2 regions of the Stenotrophomonas sp. YJH_SMC_122 genome follow, and region 2 is predicted to be linked to the other one. Evidence: riboswitches for the same ligand, from Rfam matches in the RefSeq annotation. Region 2 holds a riboswitch; the other holds the start of a gene.
What was found. A riboswitch is a leader RNA that binds a small molecule or an ion and turns the genes downstream of it on or off. The one in region 2 is predicted to bind glycine.

Region 1: it holds a riboswitch for glycine, as region 2 does, so the genes downstream of both, gcvP (aminomethyl-transferring glycine dehydrogenase) here and AC5P66_RS13270 (trimeric intracellular cation channel family protein) in region 2, are expected to answer to the same signal.

What each region holds. Positions count from the first base shown of each region.
Region 1 is NZ_JCAFST010000003.1:335,112-340,149, reverse strand. Features, by position in the region: gene AC5P66_RS06850 (multidrug effflux MFS transporter) at 1-1,190, opposite strand, end outside; glycine riboswitch at 1,490-1,593, shown strand; gene gcvP (aminomethyl-transferring glycine dehydrogenase) at 1,656-4,523, shown strand; gene AC5P66_RS06840 (VOC family protein) at 4,616-5,026, opposite strand.
Region 2 is NZ_JCAFST010000009.1:66,085-71,122, forward strand. Features, by position in the region: gene AC5P66_RS13255 (NAD(P)/FAD-dependent oxidoreductase) at 6-1,286, shown strand; gene AC5P66_RS13260 (hypothetical protein) at 1,367-1,822, opposite strand; gene AC5P66_RS13265 (GIY-YIG nuclease family protein) at 2,004-2,279, opposite strand; glycine riboswitch at 2,320-2,409, shown strand; glycine riboswitch at 2,423-2,526, shown strand; gene AC5P66_RS13270 (trimeric intracellular cation channel family protein) at 2,611-3,228, shown strand; gene AC5P66_RS13275 (3-deoxy-7-phosphoheptulonate synthase) at 3,435-4,508, opposite strand; gene AC5P66_RS13280 (hypothetical protein) at 4,804-5,038, opposite strand, start outside.

The DNA of each region.
Region 1 (5,038 bases), on a different contig from region 2:
CGCCGGTGTTCCCAGTACCAGAACACGAAGCCGGCGCCGAAGAACGCCGCCTGGCCCAGCGCCAGGTGCAGTGGGCTGCCGCTCAGCAGTGGTGACACCACGCCGGCCACCACGGTGCTGATCATCAGCTGCACGAAGGCCTGCAGCGACGAGGCCAGGCCGCGCTGATGCGGGTACATGTCCAGCACCGCCAGCGCCAGGATCGGGAAGATCAGTGCCATGCCCATGCCACCCAGGAAGATCGGCAGTACCGCCCATGGCAGCACGAACTGTGGCGACAGCACCACGTAGCCGACGTTCAGCAGCACCGACAGCGCGCACAGGCCGAAACCAATGGAGACCTGGCGGGTGGGCGTGGTGTGCCCGGCCATGCGCCCGGACAGGAACGAGCCGGTGGTCATGCCGCCGATGGTGGGGATGAACAGCCACGCAAAGCCGCCCTCGCCCAGGTGCAGGTGCTGCATCACGAACACCGGCGCCGAGGAGATGTACAGGAAGATTCCACCAAAGCCGATGCTGCCGGCCAGCGCCAGGCGCAGGAAGCGCGGGTTGAAGCCGATGCGCACGTAATCACGCATCAGCACGCGCGGCGACAACGGCACGCGCGCTTCGACCGGATGGGTCTCGGGCAGGTAGCGTGCAGTGGCCGCCAGCAGGACCAGCGCGAACACCACCAGGAACCAGAAGATCAGCGGCCACCCCGCGCCGCTGAGCAGGATCCAGCCACCGATGATCGGCGCGATGGCCGGGGCGATGCCGAACAGCATCGACACCTGGCTCATCAGCCGCTGCGCGTCATGGCCGTGGTACAGGTCGCGGATCACCGCGCGGCCGACGATCATGCCGACACCCGCCGACAGGCCCTGCAGCGCACGGAACGCCAGCAGCGTGGTCAGGTCGGTGGACAGTGCGCAGCCCACCGAGGCGCCGACGAACACCACCAGGCCACCGAGGATCACCCGCTTGCGGCCCCAGGCGTCGGACAGCGGACCGTGCGCCAGGCTCATCAGGCCGTAGAACAGCAGGTAGACGCTGATGGTCTGCTGCACCGCCACCTCGTCCACCGCCAGGCGCCGGGCCAGCTGCGGGAAGGCCGGGAAGATGGTGTCGATCGAGAACGGGCCGAACATGGCCAGGCCGGCAAGCAGCAGGGCCATGCGGCGGGTGGAGGGAGCAACAGCGGCGGTCATGGGAAAGGCGTCCGGCAGGGCCATGCGTCGCACGCACGGCGGGCGCCGGTCCCCGTCTGCAGGGAGGGCGCCAGATGAATTCGGGTATCCGGCCATCATAGGTGGGGATTGCGCCCGATGCCATGCAGCGGTGCACAAAACGCATGGCCGGGCCATCGGCCATTCAGGCGCGGCGGCCGGCGCCGGGGGCGGCCGGCGGGCCCGCAACGGGCTATAATCGGCGGGCAACACGGTGGGAGAAGCGGAACACCGCTGCCGAAGGCGCAACGCCCGTAATCGCTCAGGCCCGATACCACCCGTAACAGAACTCTGGAGAGACCGGTTCGATCCGGCGCCGAAGGGGCACGAAGCCGCGGTTTTTCCGCGCTTCCAAACTCTCAGGCAAAAGGACAGAGGGGCGCCCCGCAGACCGCCGACCGGCGGCTTGTGCCCGTGCGTGTGCCCTTTCCTGACGGATCCTTCGCCATGTCCCAGAACACCCCTTCCCTGCGTGAGCTCGAGCACCACAATGCGTTCGTCGAGCGCCACATCGGCCCCAACGATGCCGAGATCGCGCAGATGCTCGACGTCGTCGGCCACGCGTCGCTGGATGCGATGACCGATGCCATCGTGCCGGCCAAGATCAAGTCGCCGGCACCGCTGGCGCTGCCGGAGTCGATGACCGAAGTGCAGGCACTGGCGAAGATCCGCGCGATCGCCGACAAGAACACCGTGCTGCGCAGCTTCATCGGCCAGGGCTACTACGGTACCCATACCCCGAACGTGATCCTGCGCAACATCCTGGAAAACCCGGCCTGGTACACCGCCTACACCCCGTACCAGGCCGAGATCTCGCAGGGCCGCATGGAAGCGCTGATCAACTTCCAGACCCTGTGCGCCGACCTCACCGGCATGGAAATCGCCAACGCCTCGCTGCTGGACGAAGCCACTGCCGCCGCCGAAGCGATGACGCTGGCCAAGCGTTCGGCCAAGTCGAAGTCGGACACCTTCTTCGTGCATGACGCCGTGCACCCGCAGACCCTGGAACTGCTGCGCACGCGCGCAGAACCGATGGGCATCGTGCTGCGCGTCGGCACCCCGGCCGAAGCACTGGAAGCGGAAGCCTTCGGCCTGCTGCTGCAGTACCCGGACACCTTCGGCCAGGTCGGCGACTACAAGGCGCTGGTTGATGCCGTGCACGCGCGCGGCGGCCTGGTGGCCGTGGCCACCGACCTGCTGGCACTGACCCTGCTGGCCGCCCCGGGCGAATGGGGCGCGGACATCGTGGTCGGCAACAGCCAGCGTTTCGGCGTGCCGTTCGGTTTCGGTGGCCCGCACGCCGCGTTCATGGCCTGCCGTGACGCCTACAAGCGCTCGATGCCGGGCCGCCTGATCGGTGTCTCCATCGATGCCCAGGGCAACCCGGCCTATCGCCTGACCCTGCAGACCCGCGAGCAGCACATCCGCCGCGAGAAGGCGACTTCGAACATCTGTACCGCACAGGTGCTGCTGGCGGTGATGGCCTCGATGTATGCGGTCTACCACGGTCCGGAAGGCCTGACCCGCATCGCCCGGCGCACCCACCGTCTGGCCTCGATCCTGGCTGCGGCACTGCGCAACGCCGGCGTGCAGGTCGGTGGCGACTTCTTCGACACCCTGCACATCACCGGCGTGCATGCCGATGAGATCCACGCCAAGGCACGCGCCGCCGGTTACAACCTGCGCGCGATCGACAGCGACTCGGTCGGCATCAGCCTGGACGAGACCGCCACCCGCGCCGACGTGGTCGCACTGGCCGCCGTGTTCGGCGCGCAGGCCGACGTCGACGCACTGGATGCCAGCACCGCCGACGCACTGCCGGCCGGCCTGCTGCGCCAGTCCGCGTTCCTGACCCATCCGGTGTTCAACACCCACCACAGCGAGCACGAACTGCTGCGCTACCTGCGTTCGCTGGCCGACAAGGATCTGGCGATGGACCGCACGATGATCCCGCTGGGCTCGTGCACCATGAAGCTCAACGCCACCGCCGAGATGATCCCGGTGACCTGGCCGGAGTTCTCGCAGATCCACCCGCTGGTGCCGGCCGACCAGGCGCTGGGCTACAAGGAACTGATCGACACGCTGGAAGCGATGCTGGTCGAATGCACCGGCTACGACGCGGTCAGCCTGCAGCCGAACTCCGGCGCGCAGGGCGAGTACGCCGGCCTGCTGGCGATCCGTGCCTACCACCGCTCGCGCGGCGAGGGCCATCGCGACATCTGCCTGATCCCGGATTCGGCGCACGGCACCAACCCGGCCTCGGCGCAGATGTGCGGCATGAAGGTCGTGGTGACCAAGACCGATGCCAACGGCAACGTCGACGTCGAGGACATCCGCCTCAACGCCGAGAAGTACAGCGACCGCCTGGCCGCGATCATGATGACCTACCCGTCCACGCACGGCGTGTTCGAGGAAGAGGTGGTCGAGATCTGCGAGATCATCCACAAGCACGGCGGCCAGGTGTACACCGACGGCGCCAACATGAACGCGCTGGTCGGCGTGGCCAAGCCGGGCAAGTGGGGTTCGGACGTATCGCACCTGAACCTGCACAAGACCTTCTGCATCCCGCACGGCGGTGGCGGCCCGGGCGTCGGCCCGTGCGCGGTCAAGGAGCACCTGGCGCCGTTCCTGCCGGGCAAGCTGGGTGACAACGGCCCGGTCGGCATGGTCAGCGCGGCCAGCTTCGGCAGCGCCTCGATCCTGCCGATCAGCTGGATGTACATCGCGATGATGGGCCGCGAAGGCCTGCGCAAGGCCACCCAGGTCGCGCAGCTCAACGCCAACTACATCGCCAAGCGCCTGGCCCCGCACTTCAAGACCCTGTACACCGGCCGCAACGGCCTGGTGGCGCACGAGTGCATCCTCGACGTGCGCCCGCTGGAGAAGACCAGCGGCATCGGCGCCGAGGACGTCGCCAAGCGCCTGATCGACTTCGGCTTCCACGCCCCGACCCTGAGCTTCCCGGTGGCCGGCACGCTGATGGTCGAGCCGACCGAGAGCGAGTCGCTGCACGAGCTGGACCGCTTCATCAACGCGATGATCCAGATCCGCGAGGAAATCAGCGCGATCGAAGACGGCCGCCTGGACCGCGAGGACAACCCGCTGAAGAACGCGCCGCACACCGCCACCGCGGTGACCGCCAGCGAGTGGACCCACGCCTACCCGCGTGAACTGGCCGCCTTCCCGCTGGCCAGCCTGAAGCAGAGCAAGTACTGGCCGCCGGTGGCGCGCGTGGACAACGTGTACGGCGACAAGAACGTGATGTGCGCCTGCATCCCGGTCGATGCCTACAAGGATGATGAAGTCGAGGCGTAAGCCTTCGATCCATCGAAAGTGAGAACGGCCCGCGCAAGCGGGCCGTTTTTTCAAGGGCGCGTGGACCAGGGTCCACACCCACGACAATCCGATCATGGGTCCGGCATCTGCCCCAGGCTCAGCTGCCACGACACCCCGAAGCGGTCCTGCACCCAGCCATAGCGGTTGCTGAAGTCGTAGTCGCCCACCGGCATCAACCAATGGCCCCCCTCGCCCAGCACGCGTGCCGCACGCTCGAACTGCTCGGCACCGGAACACTCGACGAACAGCGAGATCGACGGGCTGAAGGTGAAGTCGTGCACATCCAGGCTGTCGAAGCACAGGTAGTGGGTGCCACCGAGCAGGAAGATCGCCTGGCGGACCTGGCCGGGCACGCCGGCGCCGGCCCCCTCGGGGTGGCGTTGCAGGGCCAGCAGGCGGAAATCGGCGAAGGCTTCGGCGTACAGGGCCAGCGCGGCCTCGGCCTGGCCGGTGAACATCAGGAAGGGACGGCTGCGCAGCATGCGGTACTCCTG
Region 2 (5,038 bases):
AGTCGATGAGTCGCGAGCGCGTTCCCCACCTGGTCGTTGTCGGCGGCGGTTTTGCCGGTCTCTGGGCCACCCGTGCCCTGGCCCGCGAGCGCATACGCATCACCCTGGTCGATCGCCGCAACCATCACCTGTTCCAGCCGCTGCTGTACCAGGTGGCCACCGCCGGCCTGTCCGCGCCGGATATCGCCGCACCGCTGCGCCACATCCTCGGCCACCAGCGCAATGTGGAAGTCCGCCTCGGCGAAGTGGTGGCCATCGACAAGCAGGCGCGGCAGATCCGCATGGCCGATGGCAGCACGCTGGACTACGACAGCCTGCTGCTGGCCACCGGCGCCACCCACGCCTACTTCGGCAACGACCAGTGGGCCGATGATGCGCCCGGCCTGAAGACGCTGGACGATGCCATCGCGCTGCGCCGCAAGCTGCTGCTGGCGTTCGAACGCGCCGAGGCCGAACCGGACCCGGCGAAGAAAGCGGCGTGGCTGAGTTTCGCCATCGTCGGTGGTGGTCCCACCGGTGTCGAACTGGCCGGCACCCTGGCCGAGATCGCGCGCCACACGCTGCGCAACGAATTCCGCCACATCGACCCGGCCAGCGCCAAGGTGCGGCTGGTCGAGGCTGGGCCGCGCGTGCTGTCCTCGTTCCCGGATGTGCTTTCGCTGAAGGCGCGCCGCCAACTGGAAAAGCTGGGCGTGGAAGTGCTGACCGGAACCCCGGTGAGCGACATCGACAGCCAGGGCTTCAAGCTCGGCGAACAGTTCGTACCGGCGCGCACCGTGGTCTGGGCCGCCGGCGTGGCCGCTTCACCGCTGGCGCGCACGCTGGACGTGCCGCTGGACCGCGCCGGACGCGTGCCGGTGCAACCGGACCTGACCCTGCCCGATCACCCGGAGCTGTTCGTGGCCGGCGACCTGGCCGCGCTGAGCCAGGCCGACGGCAAGCCGGTCCCCGGTGTGGCACCGGCCGCCAAGCAGATGGGCAAATACGTGGCCAAGGTGATCCGCGCACGGCTGCACGGCACGCCCGAGCCCGGTCCGTTCAAGTACGCGGACTACGGCAACCTGGCCACCATCGGCCGCATGGCCGCGATCGTGCACCTGGGCCGACTGCAGCTGTCGGGCGTGCTGGCGTGGTGGTTCTGGCTGGCCGCGCACGTGTTCTTCCTGATCGGTTTCCGCAACCGCATCGTGGTGCTGCTGAACTGGGCCGTGGCGTACTGGAGCTACCAACGCAGCGCGCGCATCATCTTCGGTGATGACCGCGACGACCGGCGGCCGAAGCGGTAGGGCTGCGCGCAGCGGGGTCGGATCCCTTTCCGCAGGAAAGGACTCTGACCCCGTCAACACCCTCCACGCATGGCGTGGATCTACCGGTTCATCGGGCCACCGGGCACCCGCCGTTTCGACCAGGTCCGGCAGAAGTCCTCCTTCCTCGCGGTGTCGGCAATCTGCGCAGTACTCCAATGCCGGGTGATCCAGATCGCCAATGCGGTACTGCTGAGATGCCAGCGCGGCATGCCGCGCTGTGGTTGCCGCCACAGGTGGCGCCGGGCAATCCAGAAGGCCTCCCGCTCCACTTCCGGCACCTTCTTCTTCATCACGTCCTTGTCGAAGAACTGCGCGGCGAAACGCCAGGGATTCATCGGCTGGTATCCCGCGCGTGGTTCACTGCTGCACGCAGCCATACCACTGGGCGCGCGGTCGGCCGGCTTCGGCCGACCGCCTGCCAATGCCAGCCCGAGCAGGTACAGCAGGCCAGGCAACAGCGCGATGCCGGCGACCAGCACGACGACGGAGATCCATGCTTTGCCGGCGGCGCGCATCGTTCACGGCGCCTTCGGTTTCGGGTACCACAGCGACGACAATGACCGACGGTCGTGCTGAAAAGCAAAGGTGGACATCCGGGTCTCCAGCGCTTGGCGCGGAGCGATCATCGCATGGCCCGGCAGCCCATCCACGCATGGCGTGGACCTACAGAATCCGGAGCCGAGCGTGGGCCCAGCTCTACAGAAGGCTGGAATCCGGCGCCTGCAGCCAGGCCAGCTTGCGCTCGCGGGGCTGCTGCTTGAGCTGCCACTCGGCGCGTGAGGCGGCGGCCCGGTCCGGGTATTCGCGCACGGCCAGCACGCGCAGCGGTGGCCGGGCCCGGGTGTAGCGCGCGCCCTTGCCGGCCTGGTGGGCGGCGAAGCGCGCGTCCACGTCGGTGCTGATGCCGGCGTAATAGCTGCCATCGCGGCATTCGAGCAGGTACAGGAACCACGGGCGGAGGGACGGGGCCATGCCTGGATTATGCCGTGCTGCACTGCAGCGGATATACTGGCGCCCGAATGCAGGAGAGAGGCGCCGCGCTGGCGCCCGCCGAAGGCGCAGGCTCCCATGATCGCTCAGGCCGGTGGGCTGGAATCCCACCAACCATGCATTCGACTCGCCGAGCTGGAGAGAGGTCACCGGGCACGCCCGGGACGATCCGCCGAAGGGGCACGCGGCCGACGCCGCTGAACTCTCAGGCAAAAGGACAGCGGGAGCGGCACCGGTCATCGTCATCCCGTCATTGCGCAGGCAGTGGCGGTCGTCGCGCATGGCCGGCCCCACCGCTCTCGGAGCCTGTCCCATGCTGCTGTCCATCATCTACCTGATTGCCATTTCCGCCGAAGCCATGACCGGCGCACTGGCCGCCGGCCGCCGCCGCATGGACCTGTTCGGCGTGGTCATGATCGCCTGCGTCACCGCCCTCGGTGGTGGATCACTGCGCGACATCCTGCTTGGCCACTATCCGCTGGGCTGGGTCAAACATCCCGAGTACCTCGGCTTTACCGTGTGCGCGGCGCTGATCGCCACCTGGGTCGCACGCTGGATGCACCACTTCCGCCGCACCTTTCTGGTGCTCGACGGGCTGGGCCTGATCGCCTTCACCCTGATCGGCTGTTCGATCGCACGCGAAGCCGGACATGCGATGCCGATCGTGCTGATCGCCGGCATGCTGACCGGCGCGTTCGGCGGCGTGCTGCGCGACATCCTCTGCAACGAGGTGCCGCTGATCTTCCAGAAGGAGCTGTACGCGATCATCGCGCTGCTGACCGGCGCGGCCTACCTGTTGCTGCTGCACTGGGGCGTGGCCGATGCCACCGCGATCCTGTGCTGCCTGGGCGGCGGCTTCGCGCTGCGCCTGCTGGCGATCCACTACCGCTGGGAAATGCCGAAGTTCGTGTACCACGACGAAGTGCATTGAGGTTCGCGTTCGCCTTGGATTCCATGCTGGGCGCGGATCGACTGCACCACCCCGGCGATGTACCTGGCGCTGTCGCTCATGCGCAGCGCCAGGCGCATCGCCGGTGCGGACGGGCCGGTCTCCAACTCCGGCCGGCCCTGATCGCGGCCGCACCCCCGCAGGCGCTGGCCGCCATCCACACACGTGCCGCCATCAGGCGGCTTCATTCACGCGGCCTCGGACACCTTCACTTCACGACGGGCACGCACGGCCGCAGCCAATCGCTCCAGCACCGTCACGGTGGTGTCCCAGTCGATGCAGCCATCGGTGATGCTCTGCCCGTAGACCAGCGGCTGGCCTTCCACCAGTTCCTGGCGGCCACCGACCAGATGGCTCTCGATCATCACGCCGACGATGCGCTGTTCGCCGTCTTCCATCTGAGCGGCGATGTCGTCGATCACCTTCGGCTGGTTCTCCGGGTTCTTCAGGCTGTTGGCATGGCTGGCGTCGATCATCAGTCGCGCCGGCAGCTTGGCCTTGGCCAGCACCTGGCAGGCCTCAGCCACGCTGCCAGCGTCGTAGTTCGGTTGCTTGCCACCGCGCAGGATCACATGGCAATCCGGGTTGCCGGTGGTCGACACGATGGCAGTGCCGCCCTGCTTGGTGACCGACAGGAAATGATGCGGGTTGGATGCCGCACCCACCGCGTCGGCAGCGATCTTCACGTTGCCATCGGTGCCGTTCTTGAAGCCGACCGGGCACGACAGCCCCGAAGCCAGCTCGCGATGCACCTGGCTTTCGGTGGTGCGTGCGCCGATCGCGCCCCATGCCACCAGGTCGGCGATGTACTGCGGCGAGATCACATCGAGGAATTCAACACCGGCCGGCAGGCCGAGCTTGTTGATGTCGCGCAGCAGGCCACGGGCGATGCGCAGGCCCTTGTCGATCCTGAAGCTGCCGTCCAGGTCCGGGTCGTTGATCAGGCCCTTCCAGCCCACCGTGGTGCGCGGCTTCTCGAAGTACACGCGCATGACGATTTCCAGCTCGCCAGCCAGCGAATCGCGCAGCGGCTTCAGGCGCTGGGCGTACTCGATGGCGGCCTTCGGGTCGTGGATCGAGCACGGGCCCACCACCACCGCCAGGCGATCGTCGCGGCCGTGCAGGATCTGGTGCAGGGCCGCGCGCGAGGCGCTGACGGTGTCGGAAGCTTCATCGTCACAGGGCAGCATCGCCAGCAGCTGGGCAGGCGGTGTCAGCGGTTCGATGGTGCGGATACGCAGGTCGTCGGTGTGCGGGGGCATTGCAGGAGATCTCCGGAACGTTGGGGGTCCCCAGCGTGGCGGCATGAAAAAAGCCGCCAGGTTCGCTGGCGGCTTTCGGGAATGCGTCTGAAGCTTTCTTCAGGGTGAGCGCAGTCCTTCCTCCGCCAGTGGCTTCGGAAAGTAATACCAGTAAAAGCGGGTAGCGGCTGCGTTCATGGGATCTATTGATAGCACAGCTTTTGCGCAGTGCAAAATGTTTCATCCGCAACTGGGGGCGCGGTTCAGTGATGCGCCTGCCCGCGCAGCCCACGCGGCGGCCGCCGTGCAACGTCGCTCATCTGCCATGCACTTCCACGTCCAGCAGCAGGCCTTCGTGGATGTCGGCCCAGCGCTCCAGCACGCGGTCCAGCTCCTGCCGGGCCTCGTCCAGCTGCTCGGGATTGAGCAGGGAACGGGCGGTGTAGAGATCGGACACCAGCCGGCGCAGTACCGCTTCGGGGATGGCCACCGAGGGCCCTTCCATCTGCGGCAGCTGCAGTGCCGGCGTATCGCCCTGCGGGCCGTACAGC